DNA from 4 places in the Janthinobacterium sp. GW821-FHT03C10 genome. Region 2 is predicted to be linked to each of the others. Evidence: predicted binding sites of a transcription regulator. Region 2 holds the regulator's gene; each other region holds the start of a gene.
The links. Region 2 encodes sigma-54, which starts transcription at its own class of promoters, with help from an activator protein. Its sites were predicted from a motif close to TGGCANGNAANCTGCTTT; they were not measured.
Positions count from the first base shown of each region.

Region 1: AC07VH_RS08070 (urease accessory protein UreD) is a predicted target of sigma-54. The motif match lies at 1,639-1,656, and genes of this name have one in related genera.
Region 3: adh (aldehyde dehydrogenase) is a predicted target of sigma-54. The motif match lies at 1,608-1,625, and genes of this name have one in related genera.
Region 4: urtA (urea ABC transporter substrate-binding protein) is a predicted target of sigma-54. The motif match lies at 1,152-1,169, and genes of this name have one in related genera.

Region 1 covers NZ_JBWKUN010000002.1:57,968-61,514, reverse strand. The annotation lists gene AC07VH_RS08075 (EAL domain-containing response regulator) at 1-1,556, shown strand, start outside; gene AC07VH_RS08070 (urease accessory protein UreD) at 1,711-2,553, shown strand; gene AC07VH_RS08065 (urease subunit gamma) at 2,579-2,881, shown strand; gene AC07VH_RS08060 (urease subunit beta) at 2,905-3,234, shown strand; gene ureC (urease subunit alpha) at 3,236-3,547, shown strand, end outside.
Region 2 covers NZ_JBWKUN010000009.1:195,756-199,302, reverse strand. The annotation lists gene lptB (LPS export ABC transporter ATP-binding protein) at 1-467, shown strand, start outside; gene AC07VH_RS25905 (RNA polymerase factor sigma-54) at 472-1,950, shown strand; gene hpf (ribosome hibernation-promoting factor, HPF/YfiA family) at 2,020-2,379, shown strand; gene AC07VH_RS25895 (enoyl-CoA hydratase/isomerase family protein) at 2,516-3,547, shown strand, end outside.
Region 3 covers NZ_JBWKUN010000014.1:8,991-12,537, reverse strand. The annotation lists gene AC07VH_RS29045 (TonB-dependent receptor family protein) at 1-296, opposite strand, end outside; gene AC07VH_RS29040 (beta-propeller fold lactonase family protein) at 501-1,457, shown strand; gene adh (aldehyde dehydrogenase) at 1,711-3,231, shown strand; gene AC07VH_RS29030 (DUF779 domain-containing protein) at 3,288-3,547, shown strand, end outside.
Region 4 covers NZ_JBWKUN010000002.1:196,031-199,577, forward strand. The annotation lists gene urtA (urea ABC transporter substrate-binding protein) at 1-1,100, opposite strand, end outside; gene AC07VH_RS08680 (DUF4349 domain-containing protein) at 1,300-2,088, opposite strand; gene AC07VH_RS08685 (transglutaminase-like domain-containing protein) at 2,105-2,704, opposite strand; gene AC07VH_RS08690 (DUF2760 domain-containing protein) at 2,978-3,547, shown strand, end outside.

The sequences.
Region 1 (3,547 bases), on a different contig from region 2:
TGGGCACGGACATCATGCGCCTGCATGCCGAATACACGGGCGAAGCGGTGCTGCTGGCCCTGCGCCAGGGCTTGCGCAGCAGCGGCTGCTGGTCGGGCGAGGTGCAGACGCGGCGCAAGAGCGGCGACACCTATCCCTGTTTGCTCAGCGCCTCCACCGTGCACGGCCCGGACGGCGCCGTCGTCAACTACATCGGCGTCTTCCTCGACATCAGCGAGCGCAAGGCCGAGCAGCATCTGATCGATTTCCTCTCCTACCACGACGCGTTGACGGGTTTGCCGAACCGCGTGCTGCTGCGCGAGCGTTTCGAACAGGCGCGCGCGAACGCCCTGCGCGACGGCCAGCAGGTGGTGCTGATGTGCCTTGACCTGGACCGCTTCAAGAACATCAACGATTCGCACGGCCAGGCTGTGGGCGACAAGGCCTTGCAGGTGGTGGCGCGTTTCCTGTCCGGCTGCGTGCGCGAGGGCGACACGGTGGTGCGCCAGGGCGGCGACGAATTCCAGATCCTGCTGCAGGACGATGCCCTGCTGGGCCGCACGCTGGCGCTGGCGCAAACCATCCTGGCCGGCCTGCGCGAAGAACTCAGCGTCGACGGCGAGCGCCTGGCGCTGACCACCAGCATCGGCATCGCCATGTGCCCGGCCGACGGCGACAGCCTCGACGACGTGCTGCGCCATGCCGACACGGCCCTGGTGCGCGCCAAGGAAATGGGGCGCGACCATTACGCCTTCTTCACGGAGCGCATGGGCAGCGATATCCGCGCCCGCCTGGCCATGCAGCAGCAGCTGCGCGGCGCCATCGGCCGCGATGAATTCGAAGTGCATTACCAGCCGCAGATGTGCTTGCGCACGGGCGCCATGCTGGGCGCGGAAGCGTTGTTGCGCTGGAATAACCCTGTGCTGGGCAAGGTGCCGCCCGGCCTGTTCATCGCGCTGGCCGAGGAGTATGGTTCCATCACGGCCATCGGCGAGTGGGTGCTCGAAAGCGTCTGCGCGCAGATCCGCGTGTGGCACGATGCGGGCCTGGGCAGCATCAAGGTGGCCGTCAACCTGTCCGGCAAGCAGTTCGCGCAGGACCGCACGGTGCCTTTCGTCGAGGCGGCCCTGCGCAAGTACGGCATCGCGCCCGCCTGCCTCGGCATCGAGATCACGGAAAGCACGGTGATGGGCGACCCGGACAAGGCCGTGGCGGCCCTGACGCGCCTGAAGGACATCGGCGTGGGCATTTCGCTCGACGACTTCGGCACCGGCTATTCCAGCCTCGGCTACCTGAAGCGCTTCCCCATCGACGTGCTGAAGATCGACAAATCCTTCGTCGACGACGTCACCACCAGCAGCAGCGACGCGGCCATCGCCCGCTCCGTCATCTCGCTGGCGCACAACCTCGACATGCGCGTCATCGCCGAGGGCGTGGAGACGCGCGAGCAGGTCGACTTTTTGACGGAACACGGCTGCGATGAAATGCAGGGCTATTATTTCAGCCGTCCCCTGGGCGCCGCATCGTTTACGGCCTTGCTGCGCGAACGGCGCACCCTGGCCATGGCCCAGGCCTAAGCGCCGCGGTGCGGCCGATGCACCATGCCGGTGCGTCCGCTGCAGCGCGGTGCGTGATTCTCACTTTTCCTTCCCCTGACGCTGGCACATATCCTGCTTAGGTAATCGCTTATTTACGCGATTGCCCCGCATGCCAGACAGCAGCCATCCAGTCATGCCTACACCAGCCAGCGCGCACGGCGCCTGGCAGGCGCACCTGCGCCTGGGCTTTGCGCTGCACGATGGCGTCAGCCGCCTCGTCGAGCGCACGCACAGCGGCCCCCTGCGCGTGCAAAAGCCCCTGTACCCGGAAGGCGATGGCGTCTGCCACGCCATCATCATCCATCCGCCCGGCGGCGTGGTGGGTGGCGACCAGCTGGCCGTCGACGTCACGGCGGGCGAGGGCGCGCACGCCTTGCTCACGTCGCCGGGCGCCGCCAAATGGTACCGCGCGAATGGCCACGTCTCGGGCCAGCACATCGTGCTGCGCGCGGGCCGCGGCGCCGCTATCGAGTGGCTGCCGCAGGAAAGCATTTTCTTCGACCAGGCCTGCGTGCGCCTGCGCCATGAAGTGGAGCTGGCGCCGGACGCCGGCTACATCGGCTGCGACATCGTCTGCCTGGGCCGCAGCGCCGCGGGGGAAATGTTCAACACGGGCAGCATCAGCCAGCAGGTGCGGATCCGCCGCGGCGGCAAGCTGCTGTGGTGGGAGCAGGGCGTGCTGGCCGCCCGCGGCGCGCTGATGGCCAGCCCCCTCGGCCTGGGCGGACACACGGTATGCGCCACCCTGATCGCCGTCGGCACGCCCGTTTCTTCCGCCGTACTGGCGGCCGTGCGCGGGATCGCCGTGCCGGAAGGCGCCGCATTTGGCGCCACGCAGATGAAATCGCTGGTGGCGGTGCGCCTGCTGTGTGGCGACAGCGAGGCGGCGCGCCGCATCATGCTGGCCGCCTGGCAGTTGCTGCGCCCCGCCATGCTGGGGCGCGACGCCGTCGTGCCTCGCATCTGGAACACTTGAACAGGAAAGAAGCACAAGGAAAACCATGGACCTGACTCCCCGCGAAAAAGACAAGCTGCTCATTTTTACGGCCGCGCTGCTGGCCGAACGGCGCCTGGCGCGCGGCTTGAAGCTCAATTACCCGGAAGCGGTGGCCCTGATCAGCGCCGCCATCATGGAAGGGGCGCGCGACGGCAAGTCGGTGGCGCAGCTGATGTCGGACGGCACGAAGATACTTTCGCGCGCGGACGTCATGGACGGCATCGCCGAGATGATCCCCGACATCCAGGTGGAAGCGACTTTCCCCGATGGCAGCAAGCTGGTGACCGTGCACCACCCGATACCGTAGTTTTTTTTGCGAAGGAGCCCCTCATGACCCCAGGCGAATACCAGTTGGAAGAAGGCGAAATCAGCTTGAACGCGGGGCGCGCCACGGCCACCGTGGTGGTGGCCAACCGCGGCGACCGGCCCATCCAGGTCGGCTCGCACTTCCACTTTTTTGAAGTCAACCCGGCGCTGGCCTTCGAGCGCTGGCGCGCCTACGGCATGCGCCTGAACATCACGGCCGGCACGGCCGTGCGCTTCGAGCCGGGCCAGCAGCGTACGGTGGAACTGGTGGCGCTGGCGGGCGAGCGCAAGGTGTTCGGCTTCAATGGCGCAGTGATGGGCGAACTGCAAGACACACCACCGGGAAAGGATTGAGATGGCCAGCATTCCCCGCGGCGCGTATGCCGAGATGTTCGGCCCCACCAAGGGCGACCGCATCCGCCTGGCCGACACGGCACTGTTCATCGAGATCGAGCATGATTACGCGATCTACGGCGAAGAAGTGAAATTCGGCGGAGGCAAAGTCATCCGCGACGGCATGGGCCAGTCGCAGCGCTGCGCGGCCGAGGTGATGGACACCGTCATCACGAATGCCGTCATCCTCGACCACTGGGGCATCGTGAAGGCGGATATCGGCCTGAAAAACGGCCTGATCTTCGGCATCGGCAAGGCGGGCAACCCGGACATC
Region 2 (3,547 bases):
GCAAGCTGACGGTGGAAGACAATATCCGTGCCGTGCTGGAAATCCAGACCGTCGAAGGCCGCCCCCTGAAGAAGGCCGAGATCGAGGAACGGCTGGATAAACTGCTGGCCGACCTGCAGATTGAAAAGCTGCGCGAGAACCAGGCCCTGTCCCTGTCGGGCGGCGAGCGCCGCCGCGTGGAAATCGCCCGCGCGCTGGCCACCGATCCCCGTTTCGTGCTGCTCGACGAGCCCTTCGCCGGCGTCGATCCGATCGCCGTCATCGAGATCCAGCGCATCGTGCGCTTCTTGAAGGAGCGCAATATCGGCGTGCTGATCACCGATCATAATGTGCGCGAGACGCTGGGTATTTGCGACCGTGCCTACATCATCAACCAGGGCTCGGTGCTGGCGTCGGGACGCCCCGACGACATCATCGCCAACGAGTCGGTACGCCGGGTCTATCTGGGCGAACACTTCCGCATGTGAGCCAATGAAACAATCATTGCAGCTGCGCACTTCGCAGCATCTGGCACTGACGCCGCAGTTGCAGCAATCGATACGCCTGTTGCAATTGTCTACCCTGGAATTGCACCAGGAACTCGAGCAGCTGCTGACGGACAATCCCTTGCTCGAGCGCCTCGACGATCCGCTCGACCGTTCGCTGCGCCTGCTGTCCGACGGGGCCTTGAGTTCCACGGCCGCGCCGGCCGAAGCGCCGCCCCAGCCGCCAGGCCAGGAGGCGCCCGCAGCGCCGGCCGAAGCGGAAACGTTTGACGGCGAGGGGGGCGACGGTGCGGCCGCCGCGGATGGCGGCGACAGCGACTGGAGCGAGGCGAGCCGGGGCAAGGCGCCCGACGACGAAGATTCCCGTCCGCAATTGGAGGCCCACCACTGCACCCTGCGCGAGCACCTGATGGAGCAGATGCGCGTGACGGTGCTCGAGTTGCGCGACCGCGCGCTGGTCGAGCTGATCATCGACGCGCTCGACGACAATGGCTATCTGGAAGAGTCGCTCGACGACATCCTGGCGCGCCTGCCGGAAGAGCTGGAAATCGACGCCGACGAGATGCGCACGGCCTTGTCGCTGCTGCAAAGTTTCGATCCGCCGGGCGTGGGCGCGCGCAATGCGTCCGAATGCCTGGCGCTGCAGATCAAGCGCTTGCCGCACGTCGCCATGGTGACGCGGCGCATGGCCCTCGTCATCGTGGAAAAGCACCTGGCCTGGTTTGCCCAGCGCGATTTCAACAAGCTGAAGAAAGCCCTCGATTGCGACGAGGAAGACTTGCGCGAGGCGCAGACGGTGATTCGCCAGTGCAATCCGCACCCGGGCGCCGTGTTCGCCTCGGATGTGTCCGACTATGTGGTGCCCGACGTCGTCGTCAAGCGCGCGCGCAATGGCTGGCAAGTCACCCTGAACAACGACGTCATGCCGCGCCTGCGCGTCAACGCCATGTACGCCAACCTGCTCAAGCAGGGCAAGGGCGAGGGCGCCATGGGCGCACAGTTGCAGGAAGCCAAGTGGCTGATCAAGAATATGCGCCAGCGCTTCGACACGATCCTGCGCGTGGCGCAGGCGATAGTAGAAAGGCAAAAGAACTTTTTCTCGCATGGGGCCGTTGCCATGCGCCCCCTTGTGCTCCGTGAAATAGCTGATACACTGGGTTTACACGAGAGTACTATCTCGCGGGTAACAACTCAAAAGTACATGCTGACCCCGCACGGCATGTTCGAGTTGAAATATTTCTTTGGTAGCCACGTCGCCACCGAAGCGGGGGGCGAAGCGTCATCGACGGCGATACGGGCATTGATCGTGCAACTGACAGGAGCAGAAGACCCTAAAAATCCTTTATCCGACAGTAAGATTGCGGACATGCTGGGGGAACAAGGCATGGTGATTGCGCGACGTACTGTTGCCAAATACCGGGAAGCATTGAAAATTCCGCCAGTGAGCCTGCGTAAGTGTTTGTAAGTTTTTTTCGGTTCCTCTGCGGGCCGGATAGGATGGACCGCACGAACCCGATCATCTTTAGGAGTGTGTATGAATCTCACCATCAGCGGACATCATCTCGAAGTGACACCAGCCATCCGTGAATACGTACAAACGAAGCTGGAGCGCGTGAAACGTCATTTCGATCAAGTCATCGATATCGCCGTGATTCTGACCGTGGATAACCTCAAAGAGAAAGAAAAACGTCAAAAGGCCGAAGTCAACCTGCGTCTGAGTGGCAAAACCGTCTATGTGGAAAGCCTGGCGCAAGACCTGTATGCCGCGATCGATGCCCTGATCGACAAGCTCGATAGGCAAGTGATGAAATACAAAACCAAAGTGCAAGGGCACGGTAAAGAGGCGATCAAGCATCTGCCAGACAACTCGGAAGAAGAATTCGCCGCCGCCTAAGCGGCCTGCGACTTTCAACCGGTTGTGATCAACTAAGGGCGCACATTGCGCCCTTTTTTGCGCCCGTCCCTGTCGAACGCAATGTTCCCCGCGCAGGCGCTAGAATGTTGGCACTTTCACTTCTTTCCATCCTGCCATGAGCGACTTCGTCCAGACTTCCATCCGCCACCGCACGGGGCACATCGTGCTCGACCGCCCGAAAGCCTTGAATTCCCTGTCGCTGGAGATGGTGCGCGCCCTGAACGCGGCCTTGCTGGCCTGGCGCGACGACCCGCAGGTGGATGCCGTCGTGATCCGCTCCAGCAGCGAGAAAGCCCTGTGCGCCGGCGGCGACATCCGTTTCTTTTACGATGCGGGCCTGGCCACGCCGCAAGGCGGCAGCGCCCAGCTGGAAGATTTCTTTACGGAAGAATATGCTTTAAATCATCTGATTCACTTCTACCCGAAACCGTATATCGCCGTGATGGACGGCGTGGTGATGGGCGGCGGCATGGGCGTGGCGCAAGCCGGGCCCGGCAACCGCCTGCGCATCGTCACGGGCCGCACGCGCATGGCCATGCCGGAAGTCAATATCGGCCTGTTCCCCGACGTGGGCGGCAGTTACTTTCTTTCCCGCCTGGCGGGCCGGCTGGGCCTGTACCTGGGCTTGACGGGCTTGACGATCAACGCGGCCGACGCCCTGTACACGGGCCTGGCCGATGTGTATCTGCCCGAGGCGCAGATGGGGGCGTTGCTGGCCCTGTTCGAGTCGACGCCGGGCGAGGCCTTGCCGGTCGCCATCAAGGCGCTGGCGGCGCCCTTCCAGGCCGAGGCGGGCACTTCCCCCCTGGCCGCGGCGCGCGCGGCGCTGGACCGCCATTTCAGCGCGGGTTCGGTGGCCGCCATCATGGCCTCGCTGGCGCAGGACGACAGCGCGTTTGCCGCGAAGGCCCTGGCGGCCATGCGCTTGCGCTCGCCCTTGATGATGTGCGTGACCCTGGAATTGCTGCAGCGGGGCGCCCATCTGGGCGTGGCCGATTGCCTGCGCATGGAGCGCACGCTGGTGCGCCACAATTTCGAACATGGCGAAGTGCTCGAAGGCGTGCGCGCGCTGGTGGTCGACAAGGACAATGCGCCGCGCTGGCAGCCTGCCAGCCTGGGCGAGGTCGATGCAGCCATGGTGGCGCGC
Region 3 (3,547 bases), on a different contig from region 2:
AAGTCTTGCGCGTAGTTCTGGCGGTTTTGCACGACCAGGCCAGGCACGGCGGCCAGCGCTTCCGAGGCGTTGACGCGGATCTGGCCATCCTGGATGCGGGCGCTGTCGACGACGTCGATCGAGGCCGGCACTTCCTGGCTGGGATGGGCGATGCGGCTGCCGCTGACGACCACCGTCTCCATGAGTTGCCCGGCGGCCAAGTCAGCGGGCTCGGCTGCAAAGACGTGGGGGGCGAGGGTGGCGCTGCCGGCGACAAACAGGCTGGCGATGGTGTTCAGGCGGAAACGATGCTGCATGCGGATTCTCCAATGTGAATAAAAGCCTGCTTGAGCGCGTGCGCGGCACAGGTCTGCCTAGTTGTATCAAGCAATATGCCTGCCATGTCTCCATTGGTGGGCGGAAATTATACGCGTGTCAGTGGCACGGCGTTTGCATGCAGCAATTATCAGATGCGCCGCTACCGCGCGCTTTTCCTGTGTTTTGCCATTGAAAAGGTGATTATGCCCAACTTCTTCCCGCGCTTGCGCCAGATGTGCTGGCTGCTGCCTGCGCTCTTCAGCACGGCCCTCCAGGCCGCTCCCTTTGCTTATGTTCCCAATGAAAAATCGGGCACCTTGAGCGTGATCGACACGGCGACCGACCAGGTGGTGCGCCAGATCGCCGCAGGCAAGCGTCCGCGCGGCATCGCCGCCGATCCCACCGGACAGCAATTGTTTGTCACGGACGCGGCCAGCAGCGCCTTGCTGCTGATCGATAACGCGACCGGCACGGCCATGCGCACAGTCACGCTGGGCAAGTCGCCCGAAGGCGTCAGCGCTTCCCGGGACGGTCATTACGTGGCCGTGGCCGTCGAGGAAAACAATAGCGTGGCCTTGCTCGATGGCCACACTGGCGTCTTGCTCGCCGACATCAAGGTGCAGGGACGCAATCCGGAACATGCCGTGTTCAGCCCCGATGGGCGCTGGCTGCTGGTCAGCGCGGAAGAGGCCGAGCAAGTCGATGTCATCGACGTGGCGCAACGCCGCCAGGTGGCGTCCATCGCCGTGGGCTTGCGTCCGCGCGGCATCGGCTTCAGCCCCGATTCCGGCCGCGCCTACGTGGCGTGCGAACTGGTCAATGCCGTGTATGTGATCGACATGGCGGCGCGCCAGGCGATTGCCACCATTCCAGCCGGCAAGAATGCCAACGGCATCGTGGTCCATCCCGGCGGCAGGCAAGTGTATGTCTCGAACGGCACGGACGGCACGGTGATGGTGATCGATACGGCCAGCAAGCAGGTGACGGCCACCATTCCCGTTGGCAAGCGCCCGTGGAACATGGCCATCACGCCCGACGGGGCCAAGCTGTACGTGGCCAACGGCCGTTCGAACAGCATTTCCGTCATCGATACGGCCAGCGCGCGCAAGGTGGCCGATATCGCCGTGGGCGAATTGCCATGGGGCGTGGTGATTCGGTAGCGATACAGGAACAGGTGTTCCAGTCTGGTACACCTGTTCCATTGTGCAGCGGCGATGGCGTGCTACGGCAGCAATTGAACCCGCCGATATCGCCACCAGGCCCTTGCAACAGAGGTAAAACCCGCTAAGTTGGGTAGGGGGATGGCGAGCTGGCACGGCATTTGCGGAAGACTGCGTGTACTCACCCCATCTGTACCAGGACGTTTGATTTTAATTAAGTAACTCCATTCTAATTAACCCGATAGAGGACGACATGAATCTCGCAGACATCAGCAAACTGGGCGTAGCCAATCCCTTCAAACAACGCTATGACAATTACATCGGCGGCAAATTCGTTGCACCAGTAAAAGGTGAATACTTTCCCAACATTACGCCGATCACCGGCTTGCCGTTTTGCGAAATCGCCCGTTCCACGACGGAAGACGTCGAGCTGGCGCTGGATGCCGCGCATGCCGCCAAGGAGGCCTGGGGCAAGACTTCACCTGCCGAGCGCGCCAATATCCTGAACCGCATCGCCGACCGCATCGAACAGAACCTGAGCCTGATCGCCACGGCGGAAACCATCGACAACGGCAAGCCGATCCGTGAAACGATGAATGCCGACATTCCGCTGGCCATCGACCATTTCCGCTACTTCGCCGGCTGCATCCGCGCGCAGGAAGGTTCCGTCGCGCAAATCGACGCGGAAACCTATGCCTATCACTACCATGAGCCGCTGGGCGTCGTGGGCCAGATCATTCCGTGGAATTTCCCGATCCTGATGGCTGTCTGGAAACTAGCGCCAGCCCTGGCCGCCGGCAATTGCGTCGTCCTGAAACCGGCCGAGCAAACCCCCGCTTCCATCATGGTGTTGATCGAGCTGATCGGCGACTTGCTGCCACCGGGCGTGCTGAACATCATCAACGGTTTCGGCCTGGAAGCGGGCAAGCCGCTGGCGTCGAGCAAGCGCATCGCCAAGATCGCCTTCACGGGCGAAACGGGCACGGGCCGCCTGATCATGGGCTACGCGGCGCAAAACCTGATTCCCGTCACCCTGGAGCTGGGCGGCAAATCGCCGAACATCTTCTTTGAAGACGTGATGGATGCGGACGACGAGTATTTCGACAAGTGCCTGGAAGGCTTTGCGATGTTTGCGCTGAATCAAGGCGAAGTGTGCACCTGCCCATCGCGCGTGCTGATCCAGGAATCGATCTACGAGAAATTCATCGAACGGGCCTTGACGCGCGTGGCCGCCATCAAGCAGGGCAATCCGCTCGACTCGTCCACCATGATCGGTGCGCAGGCGTCGCAGGAGCAGCTGGAAAAAATCCTGTCCTACCTCGACATCGGCCGCCAGGAAGGCGCCGAAGTGCTGGCCGGCGGCGAGCGCAACACGCAGGCGGGCGACCTGGAAGGCGGCTACTACGTGCGTCCGACCGTGTTCAAGGGCAACAACAAGATGCGCATCTTCCAGGAAGAAATTTTCGGACCGGTCGTCTCCGTGACCACCTTCAAGGACGAGGCCGACGCGCTGGCGATTGCCAACGACACCCTGTACGGCCTGGGCGCCGGCCTGTGGACGCGCGACGGTTCGCGCGCCTTCCGCATGGGACGCGCCATCCAGGCGGGCCGCGTGTGGACCAATTGCTACCACCTGTACCCGGCCCACGCCGCGTTCGGCGGCTACAAGCAATCGGGCATCGGCCGCGAAAACCACAAGATGATGCTCGACCACTACCAGCAAACGAAGAACTTGCTGGTGAGCTATAGCCCGAAAGCGCTGGGCTTCTTCTAAACCGGCAACAGGCGCCGCGCCTGTTCAACCAGGCGCGGCGCGCAGAAAGGGATGCCATGAGTGCAGCAATTGCCAGGGTGGTCGCCACCGATGCGGCGCTGGAAATGATGGACAAGTTGCGCCAGCGTCACGGCCCGCTGATGTTTTTCCAGTCCGGCGGCTGCTGCGACGGCAGTGCGCCCATGTGCTATGCGCTGGGCGAGTTCGATGTCAGCGACACCGACATTTATCTCGGCAATTTGAATGGCACACCGTTCTACATGGGACTCGAGCAATTCGAGTACTGGGAGCATACCCAGTTGATTATCGATGTGGT
Region 4 (3,547 bases), on a different contig from region 2:
ATGGTCAGGGTGAAGCCCGATGGCGCCTTGACGCTCTGGCCCGCCATGGCGGCGATCACCTTGTCCGTGTCCGTCGATTTCGCCTTTTCCACGGCTTGCGCCCACATATGGATGCCGACATAGGTCGCTTCCATGGGGTCGTTCGTCACCACCGAACCGGCGTTCGGCAGCTTGTGCGCCACGGCATACGCCTTCCACTGCTTGATGAAGGCGGTATTTACCGGATTCTTGACGGATTCAAAATAATTCCACGCCGCCAGATGACCGAGCAAGGGCTTGGTATCGATGCCGCGCAGCTCTTCCTCGCCCACGGAAAACGCGACGACGGGCACGTCCGTGGCTTTCAGGCCCGCATTGCCCAGCTCCTTGTAGAACGGCACGTTCGAATCGCCATTGATGGTGGAAATGACGGCCGTCTTGCCGCCCGTGGAAAATTTCTTGATGTTGGCGACGATGGTTTGATAGTCGGCGTGGCCGAACGGCGTGTAGACCTCGCTGATATCGCTATCCTTGACTCCCTTGCTTTTCAGGAAGGCCCGCAAAATCTTGTTGGTGGTGCGCGGATACACGTAATCCGTGCCCAGCAGCACGAAGCGCTTGGCCCCGCCGCCATCTGTGCTAATCAGGTATTCCACGGCGGGGATCGCCTGCTGGTTGGGCGCGGCGCCCGTATAAAACACATTCTTTTCCAGCTCCTCGCCCTCGTATTGCACGGGGTAAAACAGCAGGCTGTTGAGCTCCTTGAACACCGGTAAAACCGACTTGCGCGAGACGGATGTCCAGCAGCCGAACACCACGGCCACTTTATCCTGCGCCACCAGCTGGCGCGCTTTTTCCGCGAACAGGGGCCAGTTCGACGCGGGATCGACGACGACGGCTTCCAGCTTCTTACCCAGCACGCCGCCCTTGGCATTGATCTCGGCGATCGTCATCAGCGCCACGTCCTTCAGCGACGTTTCGGAGATGGCCATGGTGCCCGACAGGGAGTGCAAGATGCCTACCTTGATCGTATCGGCGGCCAGGGCTGCCTGCATGCAGGTGGACGTGGCCAGGGCGAATGCGCCGGCGGCGGCCGCTTTCAGGATGATGCGTCGTGACATGGGGACTCCTGTGATGGGTTCGTGGGGTCGAGCTGGGTCTGCCATGTTGTTAAAGCAGAATGCATGCCAGCGCCAACAGGTATCCGCCATGGTGCACGCGGCTCTCGCCGCACGAAAAAAAACCTGGCCGCACAAGGACTGTGCAGCCAGGTTTCAAATTGCCGTAAAACGGTGCGCCGGAGGCTTTAATGCTTGCGCATCAATCCTTGCGCGGCGCTCCACGAAGACGGCGCCAGCCCTTGCGTCCCAGCGGGAACAGCAGCACGAACGCCACCAGCCACGGCAGGATGTAAGCCATGGCCGTGATGGCGTTGGCCACGCCTTCCGACAGGTTTTCCGTGAAATTGCCCAGCGCGCGCTTGACGGGGCGCCAGAACGATTGCTTGCCGTCGGCGCTGATGGCCACGTTCAGCAAGTCCGTGTCGATGCGCTGCATCAACAGTGCATTGGCCGCCGTCGCCTGCTCCAGCTCCACCTGCACGGTGGCCAGTTCCTTGCTCACCTTGATCAGCGCATCGACATTCGTGCCCGAGCGCTTTTCCAGGTCTTGCAGCTGCGCCTGGTACTGCTTGAGCATTTCCAGGCGTTTCTTGCTGTCGAGCACGGGACGGCCCAGGTCTTCCACCTTGGTGCCCTGGCTGGTGACGTCGCCTTCGGCCGCGACCAGCGCGACGAGCTTTTTGATGCCGGCCGGCTTGGCGCGCACGCTGATGCGTGCGTGCACGTAGCGTCCGCCGTTGATGCTGGAATCGAGCAGCAGACAACCATTGTCCGTGTCAGCCTTGCAGGCGGCCACGACTTTTTCATACAGGAGCGGCACTTGCGCCTCGCTCGTATCGACGCTGACATTGTGTTCATAGGCAAGAAACTCGCTGCCCTTTTCCTTGCCGTCGAGACGCGCGGCGCTCGATTGCCCACCGCTCTCGCCCTTGCTGCCGCAACCGGCCAACAACATCAGGCCAAGCAGGCCAAGATACACTTTTTTCATGATTTCTTTCTTGAGATTATGTTTGCAGCGGCAACAATTCGATATCGGGCAAGTGCGCGGCCACATCCTGCACGGTCGCATGGCCGGTCAGCGAGGCGATCACCTGCGGCAGCGGTGCCGCCCAGATTTCCGGCAGATCGCGCTCTTCCGGCGCCAGCACGGGAAAGGCCAGCTGTTCCCGCGGCGGCGTGAAGGCGGCGTCGACGCCAGGCTTGTTGCCGCGCGCATCGATGCGGTACCAGCCGAATTCCTGCAGGTAGACGGCGTTCAAGCCATGCAGGCAGAACGGCGGCCCCGCCTCGCCCACGGCCAGACGCTGATAGCACAGGCCGGCGGGGATGCCGTTGGCGCGCAGCAGCGCGGCCAGCAGATGGCTCTTCGCATAGCAATAGCCCGTGCCATGCTGCAACACATCGGACGCGCGGCAAGTGACGGGGTTGCGCTGGTAATCCCAGCTGTGGGCGATCTCGTCGCGCACGAAGGCAAAGCAGCGGGCCGCGATGGCGGCGTCGCCCACGGCGCCTGCCGCCAGCTCGGCCGCCTTGGCGCGCACAGCCGGATGCTCGCTGTCGATATACGTGCTGCTGGCCAGATATGAGGAAAAGTCGGAAACCATGGCATCAATGTCTGGCAAAAAGATAATGTGCGATTCTAGTCGAAGACAGCCGAAATCGAGCGTTTCCTTGCGCAGGAACAAAGAAAATGCACGCCGCAGGCAGGCGGGAACGGGGGCGGCGACTTTGGCGCCGGCCCCGTAGCTGGTATCATGCGGGCAAACGCCAGCCGGCCCGACATGCACGACGGGCCGGCGCATGCACCACCCTGCGAAGCGGCCCCGCCATCCGGCGCGCCGCCGACGCCCCCCTACAGATCAGAGAAACGAGTTCCTATGAGCACACCATCGTCCCACCCATCGTTCTGGCGCCGCGTCCCGCTGGCCTTCGGCGCCTTCTTCAGCACCCTGTCGGACGCCGCCTATGCGGCCCGCGTGGAAAAGCTGTCCCTGCCCGAGGCCGCCCCTGTGGCGCCCGTGCCCCCTGCTCCGGCGCCCGCTCCCGTGCCGACGCCAGCCGCCGCCCCCGTCATATTAAAAGAGGCGACGCCGGACGCGGCCCTGCAACTGCTGGCCCTGCTGCAGCGCGAAGCGCGCCTGATCGACTTCACCCAGGAAAATCTGGGCAGCCATGCCGATGCCGACATCGGCGCGGCCGCCCGCGTCGTGCATGAAGGCTGCGCCAAGGTCATGCGCGAATATTTCACCATCGAGGCCGTGCGCCAGGAAGCCGAGGGCAGCCGCATCGTGCTGCAGGAAGGCTTTGATTCGGCCAGCGTGCGCCTGACGGGCAACGTGGTCGGTTCCGCACCATTCACGGGCACCCTCAGCCACCGCGGCTGGCGCGCCTCCAGCGTGCGCCTGCCGAAACTGAGCGAGCAGCACGACGCCGCCATCCTGGCACCG